3 regions of the Streptomyces blastmyceticus genome follow, and region 2 is predicted to be linked to each of the others. Evidence: riboswitches for the same ligand, from Rfam matches in the RefSeq annotation. Region 2 holds a riboswitch; each other region holds the start of a gene.
What was found. Region 2 has a riboswitch for cyclic di-AMP ahead of ABD269_RS06770 (transglycosylase family protein). Riboswitches for the same ligand answer to the same signal wherever they lie in the genome.
Positions count from the first base shown of each region.

Region 1 (5,953 bases), on a different contig from region 2:
CGCAGTTGGGCGCGCATCGAGTCGTAGGAGACGGTGTTGCCCTTGCCGAGGAGGCCGATGTTCAGCGGGTATCCCTCCATCGCCTCGAACATCCGGGCGAGGTGCCAGGAGCCGGGGGTGATGGTGGTGGCCTTGCTGCCCTCGGCCGGGCCCGTGCCGCCGCCGACGAGCGTGGTGACGCCGGAGGCGAGCGCCTCGTCGGCGATCTGCGGGCAGATGAAGTGGACGTGGGCGTCGACGGCCCCGGCGGTGAGGATCTTGCCGTTGCCCGCGATGATCTCCGTCTCGGGGCCGATGACGAGATCGGGGTGGACGCCGTCCATGGTGTCGGGGTTGCCGGCCTTGCCGATGCCGGTGATGCGGCCGTCGCGGATGCCGATGTCGGCCTTGACGATGCCCCAGTGGTCGAGGACGACGGCGCCGGTGATGACGGTGTCGGGGGCGCCGTCGGCGCGGGTGGCGCGGGACTGGCCCATGGACTCGCGGATGACCTTGCCGCCGCCGAAGACCGCTTCGTCCCCTGCGTGGCCGGGGCCGCCGCTGCGGTCCTCCTCGATCTCGACGAGGAGGTCGGTGTCGGCGAGGCGGATGCGGTCACCCGCGGTGGGGCCGAACAGGTCGGCGTACGCGGCCCTGCTGAGTTCAGTCATCCAGCGGCCCTCCGCACTCGCCGCGCAGCCCCTCGACGATGCGCTTGCCGCCGATCGGCACCAGGGCGACCTCGACGGGGATGCCGGGCTCGAAGCGCACGGCGGTGCCCGCGGCGATGTCGAGCCGCTTGCCGCGGGCGGCGGCGCGGTCGAAGTCGAGGCCGGGGTTGGCCTCGGCGAAGTGGTAGTGCGAGCCGACCTGTACGGGCCGGTCGGCGGCGTTGAGCACGGTGACGCGGGTGCGATGGAGCCCCTGGTTGAGGGCGACGGGCGCGTCGGCGAGGAGGATCTCTCCGGGTATCACGTTGGGCACTTCCCCTCAGCCGATGGGTTCGTGGACGGTGACGAGCTTGGTGCCGTCCGGGAAGGTGGCCTCCACCTGGACCTCGCGGATCATCTCGGGGATGCCCGTCATCACCTCGGAGCGGCCGATCACCTTGCGCCCGGAGGACATCAGCTCGGCGACGGTCCGGCCGTCGCGGGCGCCTTCGAGGACATGAACGGTTATCAGGGCCACCGCCTCGGGGTGGTTGAGCAGCAGCCCACGGGCCCGGCGCTTCTCGGCTACGTCGGCGGCCACATGGAGAAGCAGGCGTTCCTGCTCATGCGGGGAGAGTTGCATGCGTCCACCTCACTGACGAACCAGGCCCCCTAGCGGAACCCAATGGGGGCACACAAGAGTTCTACACACTGTTGACCTGGGCTTCTTCATCGGACAGCCAGGGATTGCAGATTAGAGCGGAACCTTTTCCAACGCGTTAACTGACTCTTTGCGCATCCATGGCCAGGGGTGAGGGCGCGGGTCCCGACGGCCGGGCGGACCCGGCGGTCAGGGCCAAGGGTTCGTGCAGCTGCCGTCTGCACCTACGGGATCTCCTGGGCCGGATCACTCCGCTCCTCCCGCACGACACGTACGGCAGGCTACGGGCACCGCAGACCGCGCCCGTCGCCGGCGCCGGGCCGCCGAAGTCCCTCGCAGCCGTGTTCGAGGGCGGCGGCCGGGAGTTACTCGGGGGCACCCTGGCGCGCGCGATGCCGGTCCCGGCGGGGGCGCGGCGGGCGCGTCGGGGCGCGGTCCCGCTCACACTCCCGCCCACACCCATGGATCACGGGTCGGCGGGCGAATAAACACCGCTCCCCCAGACGCCGGACGGTGTCGTAGACGGCGCGCGGTGATCGATTTCAACCGGGCACGCACGCCGCGCCGGAGCGGTGCCGACGGGCCCCAGGCCAGGGGCTCAACAGGGTTTTCCCGAACCGGACAATCCCCGTCGTGTCCAGCGGAATTGCCCGGGAGTGAGCAGCCTCACATACCTCTGGTTCCGCTCGGAATCCGTACCTGGGCTGCGCCAAGATCCCGTCGACGACAAGACCCCGCCATCCCGGCGGGGCGGTCCAGGCGGACGCCGAACCCCGCCGCTGTCTGGATGCCGGGTCGACCGAACGCACCGGTGGGGATGGAGGACCCGAGCACGGTGGGACGACCAAGAGTAGTGCGGTCGGCCCTTGGGGTGAAGCCGTTGACACGGCCGGGCATTCTTCGCCTGCCCGAACCCGACAGGTCATCCTTCACAGGCGGCTGACGAAGGGTTGGCACATGGGCGCGCACAAACGTCCGTCAATGATGTCCAGGGCCGGCGCAGCCTCGGCCCTCACGCTCGCCGCCGTCGGTGCCACGGTGCTGGTGCCGGGCGGCGCGACGGGGGCAGAGGCATCGACCGTCGCCACCAACGCACTGCACATCGCGGCCTCGAAACAGGGCTCCCCCTACCAGTGGGGTGCGACCGGCCCCTACCGCTTCGACTGCTCGGGCCTGACCCTCTACTCCTTCAAGCGGGCCGGGAAGACCCTGCCCCGCACCGCCGCCGAGCAGTACAACCGGACCACCCACATCTCCCGCGGCGACCGCGAACGAGGGGACCTGGTGTTCTTCGTGTCCGGCCGGGGCGTCTACCACGTGGGCATATACGCGGGTGACGGCAAGATCTGGCACGCGCCCAGGACCGGGGCGGTGGTCCGCCTGGAGCGGATCTGGAGCAACAGCGTCCTCTACGGCCGGGTGGACTGACCGATCCCACGCGCCGCACCGGGCCCCCGCACGGCGTGCGGGGGCCCGGCCCGCGCCTCAGCGCTCGGCGCTGAGGGCGGGCACGGTCCAGGGCAGCGAGATCCACACGGTCTTGCCGCCGTCGGGGTTCGGGGTGAAGAAGAGTCTTCCCCCGCGCTCCGCGGTGAGGCAGCGGATGATGACCATGCCCCGTCCGTTGTCCTGCTGGACGGCGGCGGGCAGTCGGCGGGGGAAGCGCGGGTGGCTGTCCGTGACCCCGATCCGCAACTGCCGGTCGAGTTCGAGCCGGACGTCGACGGTGAAGGTGGGCGACTGGCCGCGGGTGTGCTGCACGGCGTTGGTGGCGAGCTCGGAGACGATCAGCCGTACGGTCTCGGCGGTGTCCGTGTCGCCCGGCAGCCCCCAGTCCGCGAGCACACCGGCCACATAGCGGCGTGCGGTGGAGACCGAGGCGGGGGCGCTCGGCAGAGTGACGGTGGCTTCTTGGTGGTCTGCCATGACGCTGTCCCTTTCCCGCCGGGTACGGACTCCGACGCAATGCGTCGTGAAGTCGAGAGCGTTCCCGGACGGCTCTGAGCGACAGACTGCCACCGAAAACGGTGGTGATGCGGGCGATCCCTCAAGATGTGCATATATCTGTCGCTCGAAGCGGTGAACTCTACGACGACAGACCGGATATGGACGGCACACTGGTCTATTGACGAGAAACACCATGTTCACCACAGGCGGAGGCAGGGCTATGCGAAACGGACCCGCGGTGCGCCGCCGCAAACTCGGCGGGGAGCTGCGCCGCCAGCGCGAACTCGCCAAACTGACCAGCCTGGAGGCCGCGCACGCGGTGGGCTGGCACCAGTCGAAGATCAGCCGGATCGAGACGGGCAGCAGTGGCGTGAAGTCCTCGGACGTTGCGCTCCTGCTGGACGCGTACGGGGTGTCGGACCCCGAACTGCGGGCGCTGCTGGGGGCGCTGTGCGGCGCGGGCACCGCCGATGCGGAGGGCGCCCGCCGGGGCTGGTGGTACGCCTACCGCAATCTGCTGCCCCCGGCCTATCTGGACTTCATCAGCCTGGAATCGGAGGCGTCGCGGTTACGCACGCTGGAGACCACGGTCGTGCCGGGACTCCTCCAGACTCCCGCCTACGCCAGGGCCGTCACCCGGGCGGCGCTCAACGACCCGCCGCCGGAGCAGGTGGAGAAGCTGGTGCGGGTGCGCATGGCGCGGCAGTCGGTGCTCCGCGGCGACCGTCCGCTGGAGCTGTGCGCCGTGCTGGACGAGGCGGTGCTCCGCCATGAGGTAGGCGGACGGGAGGTCATGGCCGGGCAGTTGCGGCACCTGGTGGAAACGGGTTCGCTGCGCCATGTGCGGCTGCATGTACTGCCGTTCTCCAGGAGCGGCCACATTGGCATCACAGGGCCTTTTGTTATTTTCTCATTTCCGCGCATTGCTGATCTGGACGTGGTTGTTCTCGACCATTTGACGAGTAGCCTCTACCTGGAGCGGAAAGAAGACCTCCGGGCGTACGCCGCGGCATTCACCACGTTGCGGGCGCACGCCCTCTCGCACGAGAACTCGCTGGATTTCATCGCCGGGATCAACGGCGGCGCGTAAGGAGGCACCATGTCCGCAATGCCTCGGTACGTACCTTCTCAATCGGCTCTGTGCGGCGCAGTGTGGCGACGCAGCAGCTACAGCACCGGAATGAACAACTGCGTGGAGACGGCCGGCCTGGGCCCGGGGCTCCTGGCCGTGCGCGACTCGAAGAACACCGCCCTGTCCGCCTTGTTGCTCTCCCCCGCCGCCTGGTCCTCCTTCGTCGGAGGACTGTGCGACGGTTCCCTCCGTCCCCTCGACCGCCCCGACGGCGCGACCTGACGTCAGACGGCCGGTGCGGTCCGTACGACCGTGCCGGCCGCCTCCTCGACCTGACGGTCCGACAGGTCCGCGCGGGCGGTCAGCCGCAGCCGCGAGACCCCGTCGGGCACGGACGGCGGCCGGAAGCAGCCGACCGCGAGACCCGCGGTCCTGCAGTCGGCCGCCCAGCGCACCGCCGCCTCGGGGGACGGCGCCCGCACGGACACCACCGCCGCGTCGGGGCGTACGGCTTCGAGACCCGCGGCCGTCACTCTCCGGTGCAGCTCGCGGGCGACGTGGCGGGCGCGGGCCGCGCGCTGCGGCTCGCGGCGCAGCACCCCGAGGCCCGCCAGGGCCGCGCCCACGGCGGCCGGGGCGAGGCCAGTGTCGAAGATGAAGGTCCTGGCGTTGCTGACGAGGTGCCTGATCACCCGGGCGGGGCCGAGGACCGCGCCGCCCTGGCTGCCCAGCGACTTGGACAGGGTGACGGTGGTGACGACGTCGCCCGCGCCCGCCAGCCCCGCCGCGTGCACGGCGCCGCGGCCGCCGTCGCCGAGGACCCCCAGACCGTGCGCGTCGTCCACGAGCAGGGCCGCGCCGTGCGCCCGGCAGGCGTCGGCGAGCGCGGCCAGCGGGGCGGCGTCGCCGTCGACGGAGAAGACGGAGTCGGTGACGGCCAGCGCGCGGCCGCCGTGGGCGTCGAGCGTCTTGCGGACCGCCGCCGGATCGGCGTGCGGGACGACGGCCGTCTCGGCGCGGGCGAGCCGGCAGCCGTCGATGAGCGAGGCGTGGTTGCCCGCGTCGGAGACCACCAGGGTGCCGTTGTCCATCGGCCCGGTGAGCGCGGTGACGGCGGCGAGGTTGGCCGCGTAACCCGAGGAGAACACCAGGGCCGCCTCGAACCCGCAGAACTCGGCCAGTTCCTCCTCCAGCCGGGCGTGCAGCGCGGTGCTGCCGGTGACCAGCCGCGAGCCGGTCGAGCCCGCGCCCCAGCGCAGCGCGGCGTCGGCGGCCGCCCGGGTGACCTCGGGGTGCCGGGTGAGCCCCAGATAGTCGTTGCCCGCCAGGTCGACCAGCGGCGAATCGGCGGGGCGCGGGCGCAGGTCCCGCACCAGACCGGCGGCGAGGCGGCGCTCGTGGTGCCGGTCGATCCAGTCGAACGGGTCCTGGGGCATCGGCCGTCCTTCTCGTTCCGTGGTGCGTCGGTCGCCTGCGGGAGTGCGTGGGCCCGAGGGCCCTGTTTGTATGCAGTGCATAGAACGTAGTCCTCGCCGTGTCCGGGCAGGGTGTGGCAATACACACACCTCAAAAGGCGGCTGTTGTGCGATATCTCCATTGGCCCGGGGCGGTGCGGTGCGTAAGGATCTCCGCCATGGACCTGCT
Region 1 is NZ_BAAABW010000018.1:170,993-176,945, forward strand. It holds gene ABD269_RS17950 (urease subunit alpha) at 1-650, opposite strand, end outside; gene ABD269_RS17955 (urease subunit beta) at 643-954, opposite strand; gene ABD269_RS17960 (urease subunit gamma) at 970-1,272, opposite strand; cyclic di-AMP (ydaO/yuaA leader) riboswitch at 2,078-2,243, shown strand; gene ABD269_RS17965 (C40 family peptidase) at 2,248-2,718, shown strand; gene ABD269_RS17970 (ATP-binding protein) at 2,776-3,216, opposite strand; gene ABD269_RS17975 (helix-turn-helix domain-containing protein) at 3,458-4,327, shown strand; gene ABD269_RS17980 (DUF397 domain-containing protein) at 4,337-4,591, shown strand; gene ABD269_RS17985 (8-amino-7-oxononanoate synthase) at 4,594-5,745, opposite strand; gene bioB (biotin synthase BioB) at 5,943-5,953, shown strand, end outside.
Region 1: it holds a riboswitch for cyclic di-AMP, as region 2 does, so the genes downstream of both, ABD269_RS17965 (C40 family peptidase) here and ABD269_RS06770 (transglycosylase family protein) in region 2, are expected to answer to the same signal.

Region 2 (5,953 bases):
GGCTGGTCTCCAAGGCGTTCACGCCGGGGCGCGTCGCCGAGTTCGCCCCGCGGGTCCAGGAGCTGACCGACCGGCTCATCGACGACTTCTGCGAGAAGGGGAGCGCCGACCTCATTCACGAGTTCGCCTTTCCCCTCCCCATCTATGCCATCTGCGACCTGCTCGGCGTGCCGAGCGAAGACCAGGACGACTTCCGAGACTGGGCGGGCATGATGATCCGCCACGGCGGCGGGCCGCGCGGTGGTGTCGCCCGCGCGGTGAAGAAGATGCGCACTTATCTGGCGGAACTGATCCACAGAAAGCGGGAGAACCCCGGCGAGGATCTGATTTCGGGGCTGATCAGGGCAAGCGACCACGGTGAGCACCTCACCGAGAACGAGGCCGCGGCCATGGCCTTCATTCTGCTCTTTGCTGGTTTTGAAACAACTGTGAACCTGATCGGTAACGGTCTCCACGCCCTGCTGCGCAATCCGGAGCAGCGCGAACGGCTCCAACTCGCCCTGGCCGAGGGGGACGAGAGCCTGCTCGCCACGGGGGTGGAGGAACTGCTGCGGTTCGACGGCCCGGTGGAGCTCGCGACCTGGCGGTTCGCCAAGCAGGAGCTGACGATCGGGGGGCAGCGCATCGCCGAGGGAGACCCCGTCCTGGTCGTCCTCGCGGCCGCCGACCGGGACCCCGAGCGGTTCGCGGAACCCGACACCCTGGACCTCTCCCGGGCCGACAATCAGCACCTCGGCTACGGGCACGGGATCCACTACTGCCTGGGCGCTCCGCTGGCCCGGCTGGAGGGCAGGACGGCGCTGGCGACGCTGCTGCGCCGCCTTCCTGACCTGCGGTTGGCCGTGGATCCGGAGGAGTTGCGCTGGCGCGGCGGGCTCATCATGCGCGGACTGCGCACACTGCCGGTCGAGTTCGATCCCCGTACGGGATGACCCTGCGTCAATTGACGTGACCGCCGCGTGACCTCCGCTACACCGGCTTGTGACTACCGTGGCCCGTCGCTATGTTCGACGACCATATTCGCCGCCACACGAGAGGCCATCGCATGCGCTCCGGGAACGGTCGACATCGTCGCCCCCGTCAGGTACCCGCCGTCGTGGTCGCAGCGGGGGTGACGGGGTCGGCCCTCGCCATGCCGCTGCTCGCGGCCACCGGCGCCAACGCCGCCGACGCCCCCACGTGGGACCGCGTCGCCCAGTGCGAGAGCGGCGGCACGTGGAGCACCAACTCCGGCAACGGCGCGTACGGCGGTCTGCAGATGACCCAGGAACTCTGGGAGCAGTACGGCGGCCGGTCGTACGCCCCGCGCCCCGACCTCGCCAGCAGGCAGCAGCAGATCGCCGTCGCCGACAAGGTCCTCAACGCGAACGGCACGGGAAGCTGGCAGGCGTGCGGCACCTCCGCGGGGCTCGCCAAGGACGGCAAGGCGCCGGACGTGAACCCCGGCAGCACCAAGGAACCCTCGTACGACGCTCCCGCGCCGCGCGCGCCGGAACACGCGCCTTCCGCGCCCACGACGGGCGGCTCCGCGCCGTCGGACTCCACCGCCTCCCCGGCTGCCCCGGCCTCGCCGTCCGCAAACCCGGACGCGAAAACCCCGGATGCGAAGAACCCGGACGCGAAGCCTTCCTCCGGGACGCCCTCGCCCTCCACGAGCGGCAAGCCGGACGGCGGCAAGCACCGCAAGGACCCGGGCGGCCCGACGACCGGTCCCTCGACCGGCCCGACGGGCGACCCCACCGAAATCCCCACGCCGGGAACGCCGTCCACGCAGCCGCCGGCCAACCCGCCTTCCGGTACGCGGCCCACGGACCCCGCACAGCCGGATTCGCCGTCCACCGAAGCCCCGGAGTCCGGTTCCGGTGCGGGCTCGGGCAAGCACCGCGCCGAGCCGCCGCGTTCGGACGACGGGGACCGTGCCTCGCGGGGCGGCGATGACGCCCGCGCGGGGAAGCCCGGCGCCGGCGACTACACCGTGCGGCCGGGTGACAATCTGTCAGTCATCGCGGAGGCCCACTCCGTTAATGGCGGATGGCATTCCCTGTATCAGCGCAACGAGAAAGTTGTCGGTTCCGATCCCGATCTGATCCTTCCTGGTCAGCGGCTTGAGGTCGGCAAATAGACCGGCAGTTCGGGGGGAATGTCCGTTCCAGTCGAAAGTGAGACATGGGTCTCGTTGAACTTCCGCGGAACGGACCCCTCCAAAACTTGGCGCACCCGCTTTCACCTGCGGAAATGTCGGGTTTCTCTGGGTAACAAGAGGCAACTGTGGCTGGAAAGAGGGGTTTGAACCCGTCGGCCCAAAGTGCTTACCGTCATGACCGCTCGCCACCGCGAGCACCACGGTCGCCACGCCGAATCCTGCCGGCGACCGGCGGAGTCGTCGCGAAAGCGCCGTAGGCAGGAGCGGGGGAACCAAGGTAGGCGCCGGAACGGCCCGCAAGGACCGGGACGGCTAGGGGTGAAGCCGAGTGTGCTCGCACACGAGGCCGGGCGAACTCACAGCCCGAACCCGACAGCTCACCTCGTAGGCGTCGGTGAGGAAACGACTCATGTCCAAGGGCAAGCACCGTCGTCCGTCCAAGGCCGTCCGCATCGTCACGCTCGCCGGTGTCACCGGCGCCGCGGTCGCGGCCCCGCTGATGATCGCGACCTCCGCGAACGCTGCCTCCGTCTCCACCTGGGACAAGGTCGCCCAGTGCGAGTCCGGTGGCAACTGGTCCATCAACACCGGCAACGGCTACTACGGCGGTCTGCAGTTCTCGCAGTCCTCCTGGAACGCCGCCGGCGGCCAGTCCTACGCCGACCGAGCCGACCATGCCAGCAAGTCCCAGCAGATCGCCGTCGCCGAGAAGCTGCTCGCCATGCAGGGCCCCGGTGCCTGGGGCTGCGCCGGTGCGGGCAACCTGACCTCCGGTGGCGCGAAGGCCGACGTCGACACCTCCGACGACTCGTCCTCCGCCTCCCGTGGCACCTCCACGAAGTCGCACGCCGACCGCAGCGAGCGCCAGGCCGCGCCGAAGAAGACCACCCCGAAGCACGCCGCTCCGCAGGCGCAGACCGCCGACGAGGACGAGTCCGAGGCCGCCCCGGCCCCGAAGCAGACCGCGCCGAAGCACGCTGCCCCGAAGCCCGTGAAGCAGGGTGACGGCGAGTACGAGGTCAAGGCCGGCGACACCCTCTCCAAGATCGCCGACGCCAAGAAGGTCAAGGGCGGCTGGGAGAAGCTGTTCGACCTGAACAAGGACGTCGTGGACAACGCGGACCTGATCTACGAGGGTCAGCACCTGCACCTCAGCTGATCGACAGCTGATCGACGGGTGCGGTGGCTCACGCCGCACCCTCGATGTCCCGCTTGCAGCGGCAGCCCCGCTCCGACGCGTGCCCCGAGCGCGCCGGAGCGGGGTTTCGCCGTTCCCGGGGCCCCGGGAGACGCGGGCCGCGGGCTTCACCGCTGAGCGAACATTGCCGCCGTTCGCCCCGCGATCTGCACGTTTATGCCATTTTTCGCCGCGCACGGCGTCCCGACGGCAGGGTGACCCCCCGCCGCCCGTTAGGCTCGTGCTCGCAGAACTCCAGACACACACGAAGGAGACCCTCGTGCCGTCCATCGACGTCGTCGTAGCTCGCGAGATCCTCGACTCGCGAGGCAACCCCACGGTCGAGGTCGAGGTCGGCCTCGACGACGGCTCCACGGGCCGTGCCGCCGTGCCGTCCGGTGCCTCGACCGGTGCCTTCGAGGCCATCGAGCTCCGTGACGGTGACAAGAACCGTTACCTCGGCAAGGGCGTCGAGAAGGCCGTGCTGGCCGTCATCGAGCAGATCGGCCCGGAGCTCGTCGGCTACGATGCCACCGAGCAGCGCCTGATCGACCAGGCCATGTTCGACCTGGACGCCACCGACAACAAGGGCTCGCTCGGCGCCAACGCCATCCTCGGCGTCTCCCTCGCCGTCGCGCACGCCGCGTCCGAGGCCTCCGACCTGCCGCTGTTCCGCTACCTGGGCGGCCCGAACGCGCACCTGCTGCCCGTTCCGATGATGAACATCCTCAACGGTGGGTCGCACGCCGACTCCAACGTGGACATCCAGGAGTTCATGATCGCCCCGATCGGCGCGGAGTCCTTCTCCGAGGCCCTGCGCTGGGGCGCCGAGGTCTACCACACCCTCAAGTCCGTCCTGAAGACCAAGGGCCTGTCCACCGGCCTCGGCGACGAGGGCGGCTTCGCCCCGAACCTGGGCTCCAACCGCGAGGCCCTCGACCTCATCCTCGAGGCCATCAAGCAGGCCGGCTACACCCCCGGCCAGGACATCGCGCTCGCCCTGGACGTCGCCGCCTCCGAGTTCTACAAGGACGGCTCGTACAACTTCGAGGGCAAGTCCCGCTCGGCCTCCGAGATGACGGACTACTACGCCGAGCTCGTCGCCGCGTACCCGCTGGTCTCCATCGAGGACCCGCTGTTCGAGGACGACTGGGACGGCTGGAAGACCCTCACCGAGCGCCTCGGCGACAAGGTGCAGATCGTCGGCGACGACCTGTTCGTCACCAACCCCGAGCGCCTCGGCCGCGGCATCGAGGAGGGCGCCGCCAACGCCCTGCTGGTCAAGGTCAACCAGATCGGCTCGCTGACCGAGACCCTCGACGCCGTCGAGCTGGCCCAGCGCAACGGCTTCAAGTGCATGATGTCGCACCGCTCCGGCGAGACCGAGGACGTCACCATCGCCGACCTCGCCGTCGCCACCAACTGCGGCCAGATCAAGACCGGCGCCCCGGCCCGCTCCGAGCGCGTCGCGAAGTACAACCAGCTGCTGCGCATCGAGGAGATCCTCGACGACGCCGCGGTGTACGCCGGCCGCAGCGCGTTCCCGCGCTTCAAGGGCTGAGCACCCCGCCTCACGGGCTGACCCCCGCGGGGAAAACCTCCCGGCGACAAACGGCAGCCTCACTACGTCCCCGGCCACGGTCCCGTACCGTGGCCGGGGACGTACGTTCGTAGCGGCTGTCGGGTGACCACGGGGAGGCGAAGTGGCGGGCGACCGGTTCTCGACCGCGGCCAGGCTCAAGGCGCTGGTGCGGGGCCCGCGGGCCCGGGTCTACCGCGCGAGGACCCGCCGCCGCGGCAGGCTCACCGGGCGCGCGGCGCTGCTCGCGCTCGTCGTCTGCTCCCTGGTCGTCGCCCTCGCCTACCCCATGCGCCAATGGGTCACCCAGCGCTCGGACATCGCCGACCAGCGGCACCGCACCGAGCAGGCCCGCAAGCAGGTGCAGCGGCTGCTGGACGAGAAGGCGCGCCTGGAGGACCCGGCGTACGTCGAGCAGCAGGCCCGCGAGCACCTGCACTACCTGCGCCCCGGCGAGACCGGCTACAGCGTGGTCGACGGCAGCGGCGCCGCCCGGCGCCCCAAGGACCAGGGCGCCGCCGACCGGCCCTGGTACAGCAACCTCTGGGACGGCGTGGACCAGGCGGACGCCTCCGGCCCCGCCGCGCCCGGCCGCTGACGGCAGCGCACCCCTACCTCTACTTCCATCGAGATCGAGTACGAGCGAGCACATGGACACCCCTCCTCCGAAGACCGAGCCCACCCAGCCCACCGACGCGGACATCGCGGCGTTCAAGGAGCAGCTGGGCCGCCCGCCGCGGGGCCTGCGCGCCATCGCCCACCGCTGCCCCTGCGGCAACCCGGACGTCGTCGAGACCCAGCCGCGGCTGGAGGACGGCACGCCCTTCCCGACGCTCTTCTACCTGACCTGCCCCCGGGCCGCGTCCGCGATCGGCACGCTGGAGGCGGACGGCGTCATGAAGGAGATGACGGAGCGCCTGAAGACCGACCCGGAGCTCGCCGCCGCGTACGAGAAGGCGCACGAGGACTACATCACGCGCCGTGACGCGATCGAGGTCCTTGAGGGCTTCCCCAGCGCCGGTGGCATGCCGGACCGGGTCAAGTGCCTGCACGT
Region 2 is NZ_BAAABW010000008.1:107,130-113,082, reverse strand. It holds gene ABD269_RS06780 (cytochrome P450 family protein) at 1-932, shown strand, start outside; gene ABD269_RS06775 (transglycosylase family protein) at 1,097-2,122, shown strand; cyclic di-AMP (ydaO/yuaA leader) riboswitch at 2,383-2,549, shown strand; gene ABD269_RS06770 (transglycosylase family protein) at 2,553-3,302, shown strand; gene eno (phosphopyruvate hydratase) at 3,601-4,881, shown strand; gene ABD269_RS06760 (FtsB family cell division protein) at 5,024-5,497, shown strand; gene ABD269_RS06755 (DUF501 domain-containing protein) at 5,550-5,953, shown strand, end outside.

Region 3 (5,953 bases), on a different contig from region 2:
CTATGGTCTTTTGAAGTTGCAGTTGTGGTACCCATGAACTCGTGTGCGCCTGACGGTTATGTAGCCGAAGGCGCATTTTTGTTTTTGCCGGTCTATTCCGGTGTGGGGCCCATCCCATTCACAAGGAGATAGACATGGCTACTGGCACCGTGAAGTGGTTCAACTCGGAAAAGGGCTTCGGCTTCATCGAGCAGGACGGCGGCGGCCCGGACGTCTTCGCCCACTACTCGAACATCGCCTCCTCCGGCTTCCGTGAGCTGCTCGAGGGCCAGAAGGTTTCCTTCGACGTCACGCAGGGCCAGAAGGGCCTGCAGGCCGAGAACATCGTCGGCGCCTGACGATCACATGCCCCGCCCGGTCCGGGTGACGGGACTTCCGGCCCTAGCGCCGTGAGTCCGACGTCCTCGCCGGGCACCGCATGAAGCATCACGTAATGGGGCCCGCACCACTGGGTGCGGGCCCCATTGCTGCCCCCGCACAAGCGCGCCCAGGCTTTTTCCGCCACCCGTCCGTCCGGACGGTCCCGCGAAGCGAAGTCTCCCTTCCGGGCGTGCCACCCCATTGAGGGAAGGTCCCCGTATGACTCGCTCCGCCCGCTCTTTCTCGTCCTCCTCCGACGGCGGCTCCTCCGCCCGTCCCCCGCGCCAGCGCGGTGGCGGCGGCGGTCAGTCCGCCCGCGGTGGCCAGGCGCCCCGCCGCCGTCCCGCGGCTCCCCTCCAGGGGGAGTTCGAGACGCCGGTCGCCACCACTCCGGCCCTGCCGCCGGTGGCCTCCTTCGCCGACCTGGACATGCCGAACGGCCTGCTCGCCACCCTGACCCGCGAAGGCGTCACCGAGCCGTTCCCGATCCAGGCCGCGACCCTCCCCAACTCGCTCAGCGGCCGTGACGTCCTCGGCCGCGGCCGTACGGGCTCCGGCAAGACGCTGGCCTTCGGGCTCGCGCTGCTCGCCCGCACGGCGGGCCGGCGCGCCGAGGCGGGCCGCCCGCTCGCCCTCGTGCTCGTCCCCACCCGCGAGCTGGCGCAGCAGGTCACCGACTCGCTCAGCCCGTACGCCACCGCGGTCAACCTGCGGATCGCCACGGTCGTCGGCGGCATGTCCATCGGCCGGCAGGCGCAGAGCCTCGCGCGCGGCGCCGAGGTGCTCGTCGCGACCCCCGGCCGGCTCGCCGACCTCATCCAGCGCGGCGACTGCAAGCTCGGCGACGTGCGGATCACGGTCCTGGACGAGGCCGACCAGATGGCCGACATGGGCTTCCTGCCGCAGGTCACCAAGCTGCTCGACCAGGTCGACCCGGACGGCCAGCGCATGCTGTTCTCCGCGACCCTCGACCGCAACGTCGACCGCCTCGTGCGCCGCTTCCTCTCCGACCCGGTGACGCACTCCGTCGATGCCTCGGTCGGCGCGGTCTCCACGATGGAGCACCACCTGCTCTTCGTGACCGACGCGGACAAGAAGGAGGCGGTCACCCGGATCGCCGCCCGTGAGGGCCGCGTGATCATGTTCGTCGACACCAAGCGCGGCGCCGACCGCCTGGTGAAGAAGCTGCTCTCCGAGGGCGTGCGCGCAGGCGCGCTGCACGGCGGCAAGAGCCAGCCGCAGCGCAACCGCACGCTGGAGCTGTTCCGTACGGACCAGGTCACCGCGCTGATCGCCACGAACGTCGCCGCCCGCGGCATCCACATCGACGGCCTCGACCTCGTCGTGAACATCGACCCGCCGATGGACCACAAGGACTACCTGCACCGCGGCGGCCGCACGGCGCGCGCGGGCGAGTCCGGCACGGTCGTCACCCTCGTCCTGCCCGAGCAGCGGCGCGAGATGACCCGCATGATGGTCACGGCGAAGATCACCCCCAACGTCATCAAGACGCACCCCCGCGACCCCGAGCTGGAGCGGATCACCGGTGCGCGCGAGCCCAGCGGCGTCGCGGTGGTCATAGCGCCCCCGGCCGCCGCTCAGCAGCCGCAGCAGGGCACGAAGAAGCCGTCGCGCTCGCGCGGCTCGGGCGCCGGCGGCCGTGGCCGTACGCGTACGGAGCCCAGCGCCGGCAACGGTGGCGGCGGCTACCGCGGCTTCGGCAGCGGCACCGGCCAGGGCCAGGGCGGCAGCTCCCGCCGCTCCACCGGCACCCGCCCGGGCAACGCGGTTCGCCGGGGCGGCGGTGGCGGCGGCACGCGCCGCGCGCCGAAGGTCTGACCCGAAAGTCCCTGACGGGCTGGATTTGCTGGCTACGGCCGGCGAATCCAGCCCGTGGGGGCACCTCCCAGCGGTAGCTGGGGGAGTTTGAGGACCGGGTCCGGGCGGAGCCCGGTTTCGGGAAGGGGCGGGTAGGGGAAAAACCCCCGCCCCCCACTTGGCCCACCCCCGTTCGACGCCACGCGCCCACGCGGCAACGCTGGACACAACGCGAACGGCCGGTCAGGAGAACGCCGTGGGTCAGCGAGACGGGCCGGAACCCGAGGCGAAACCCCTGGCGTGGCGAGCCGCCCGCACCCTCCCCTACGCCCTCGTCATCGGCGGCGTCCTCTTCGACATCGGCACACCCCCCGCCTACACCTGCGCCCCCTTCGTCAACGCCGCCCCCCTCGTCGCGGCGCCCCTCCACTCCCTGCGCGGGACCGCCGCCATCGCCCTGGCCGCCGTCGCCGCCTCGATGAGCCTCACGCTCTACGAGCGGGCCGACGACGCCGGGCAGGCCATGAGCGAGATCGTCACCGTCGTCGTGGTCTCCCTCCTCGCCCTCGGCATCAACCGCATCGCCCGCCGCAGCGATCAGCGGCTCGCCTCCGCCCGGGACATCGCGGAGACTGCCCAGCGGGCCGTCCTCCCGAGCCCGGCCGCCCGCATCGGCGGCCTGCGGGTCGCGGCGCGCTATGTGGCGGCGGAGGCGGACGCCCGGATCGGCGGCGACCTCTACGCGGTCCAGGACACCCCGTACGGCGTGCGCGTCATCGTCGGTGACGTGCGCGGCAAGGGCCTGGAGGCGGTGGAGGCGGTCGCGGTGGTCATCGGCGCGTTCCGGGAGGCGGCCGAGCAGGAGCGCACGCTGGACGCGCTCGCCGCACGGCTGGAGCGCGCGTTGCGCAGGGAGGGCGCGCGGCGCGCGAACCTGGATCAGTTCGAGGGCTTCACCACCGCCGTACTCGCGGAGATGCCGGTGGCCGCGCCCGTACTGCGCCTGGTGAACCGCGGCCACCCCGCGCCCCTCCTGCTCCACCCCGACGGCCGCACGAGCGAGGCGGAGCCCGCCGTTCCCGCGCTGCCGCTGGGGATGGGCGACCTGGGGGAGTGGCCGGACAGCGTCGAGGAGGTGGAGTTCCCTCCGGGTTCGACCCTGCTCCTTTTCACTGACGGGGTGACAGAGGCGAGGGACGCGCGCGGGGTGTTCTACGACCCGAGGGCGCGCCTGACGGGCCGGCAGTTCAAGAGTCCCGACGTGCTGTTGGACACGCTGGTCGCCGACGTCACCCGGCACTCGGGCGGCCGGACCACGGACGACATGGCCCTGCTCGCGATCCGGCGCGGCGACGGCCGGCCCCACCGCGGCGGGGCGTCCGGCACGGTCACGGCGGCAGGGACGGCTGTCCGTACGGCCGTTGACCGGCGCTTAGAGAGTCGCGCGGCACCGAAATGCTGCCCGCGCACGCAGTAGTGGATCTTGATCGTTCCGCATTCCGTCGGAATAAAGACCGCATTAAGAGGTCGGGCGTCTTGCCAAGTCCTGACCAAGGAGCCGGTCGATTCAGCCTTTCGGCTTGGAAACTGCACGGTCTGTCTATTAACGTTCGATAACGACGTGCGGTCCTCATCACCGCCGCAAGAGGCGGCGCCGTGCGCCTTCGCCGAATCCCGCGGGCACAGCAAGACCTGATACACCAGCAGCATCTGGGAACCGGGGAACCACCCATCCTGGGGTGAATCGGGCCGCACCCGGCTCGTAGGAGACCTTCCTGCTCCGAACCCGTCAGCTAACCCGGTAGGCGAGAAGGAAGGAAAGGAGTGCGCCCCCGTGGCGTCCAACGAGCCTGCCCTCGACCCCACTCTGCATGGGTCGTACGAGCCCCACGCACCCGAACTTCCGATCGTGCCCGCGTATATGACCGCGCATATGCCGATGACCGCGGCCGAGGCCGACGCGGGGCCGGCGGCCATGCGGATGAATAAGTCTTCGATTGCCCCCGCCCCGGGCTTTGCGGCCGAGCCGCACCCGGTGCCGCACTGGGCAGTGCCCGAGCCCGTCGCCGAGGAGCCCTCGCCCCACTCCGCCGCCCCGGCCCGTGGCAGCGGCGGCCGCCACCGCGTCGCCAAGCAGCGCGGCGGCACGATGGCCCGCAGCGGCGCCGTCCTCGGTGTCGGCGTCATCGCGGCGGTCGGCGCGGGCGGCATGGCGAGCGCCCAGGACCGCCCGGCCGCGCCGATATCGGTGCCCGACCTGGCGGGAGTGGGTTCCCTCCTCGGTGGCGGCCAAGGGCAGGAGGAGAACGCCGTGGCCGCCGCCCCCGGTGCCGATCAGCCGCTGACCCAGGCGGGCCTGAGCACCGAGGAAGCCGCCCAGGGCACCGCGAACGCGGGCGAGGCCCTGCGCGCCCGCATACTGCAGCAGGCCGAGCACCAGCAGAACGCCGCCGACGACGAGGCGCGCGAGTCCGCGCAGCGCGAGGCGGCACAGGCGGCGGCGAAGAAGGCGGCGGAGGCGGCCGAGGCGGAAAAGGCGGCGAAGGCCGCCGAAGCCGAGAAGGCCAGGGCGGCGAAGGCCGAGGCCCGCCCCGCGGCCGAGGAGGACGCCTCCGCGAACCCCGCCGACACCGGCCCCCGCACGCCCGCCGCGCACAGCCCGGGCGCGTACACCCTGCCCGTCGGCTCCTACACCCTGACCGCCGGCTTCGGCCAAGCGGGCAACATGTGGTCCGCGAACCACACCGGCGAGGACTTCGCGGCCCCGACCGGCACGCCCGTCAAGGCGATCGGCAACGGCACGATCACCCATGCCGGGTGGGCGGGCGCGTACGGCTACCGCATCGTGCTGAAGCTGGACGACGGCACGGAGGTGTGGTTCTGCCACCTGTCGTCGATGGTGGTCACCTCGGGCAAGGTGTCCGCGGGCGACGTGATCGGCCGCGTCGGCGCGACCGGCAACGTCACGGGCCCCCACCTCCACCTGGAGATCCGCCCGGACGGCGGAGCCCCGATCGACCCCCTCCCGTGGCTGAGAGAACGGGGCCTGCAGCCGTAACCTTCGGGGTACGTAAATCCAGCCCGTCCGGCGTTTGAGGACCGGGGTCCGGGGCGGAGCCCCGGGACGGCAACCAAACGAATCACCGTACACATACCTGCCACAAACATACGCATATCCGCCACAAACAAGGGCACTCGGAATGCCGTGACCTCCGCGATCACCACCTCCGTACCGGCCCGCCTGGACCGCCTCCCCTGGTCCCGCTGGCACTGGATGGTGGTGATCGGTCTCGGCACCGTCTGGATCCTGGACGGCCTGGAGGTCACCGTCGTCGGCAATATCGCCGGCCGCCTCTCCGAGCGGGGCAGCGGCCTGTCGGTCACCTCGGGCGAGGTCACAGGACTGGCCGCGGCCCTCTACGTGGTGGGGGCGTGTTCCGGAGCGCTCTTCTTCGGCCGCCTCACCGACCTTTTCGGCCGCAAGAAGCTGTTCATCGTCACCCTCGCCGTCTATCTGACGGCGACGGCACTGACCGCGCTGTCGTTCTCCTCCTGGTGGTTCTTCGCCTTCCGCTTTCTGACGGGATTCGGCATCGGAGGGGAGTACGCGGCGATCAATTCCGCCATCGACGAGCTGATCCCTGCGGCCTACCGGGGCCGGGTCGACCTCATCATCAACGGCAGTTTCTGGATCGGTGCGGTCGGCGGTTCCCTGTTGTCGATCCTGATGCTCGACACGAGCATCTTCCCGATCGACGTGGGGTGGCGGCTGACC
Region 3 is NZ_BAAABW010000016.1:38,632-44,584, reverse strand. It holds gene ABD269_RS14025 (cold-shock protein) at 135-338, shown strand; gene ABD269_RS14020 (DEAD/DEAH box helicase) at 580-2,199, shown strand; gene ABD269_RS14015 (PP2C family protein-serine/threonine phosphatase) at 2,435-3,655, shown strand; cyclic di-AMP (ydaO/yuaA leader) riboswitch at 3,867-4,001, shown strand; gene ABD269_RS14010 (peptidoglycan DD-metalloendopeptidase family protein) at 4,013-5,236, shown strand; gene ABD269_RS14005 (MFS transporter) at 5,384-5,953, shown strand, end outside.
Region 3: it holds a riboswitch for cyclic di-AMP, as region 2 does, so the genes downstream of both, ABD269_RS14010 (peptidoglycan DD-metalloendopeptidase family protein) here and ABD269_RS06770 (transglycosylase family protein) in region 2, are expected to answer to the same signal.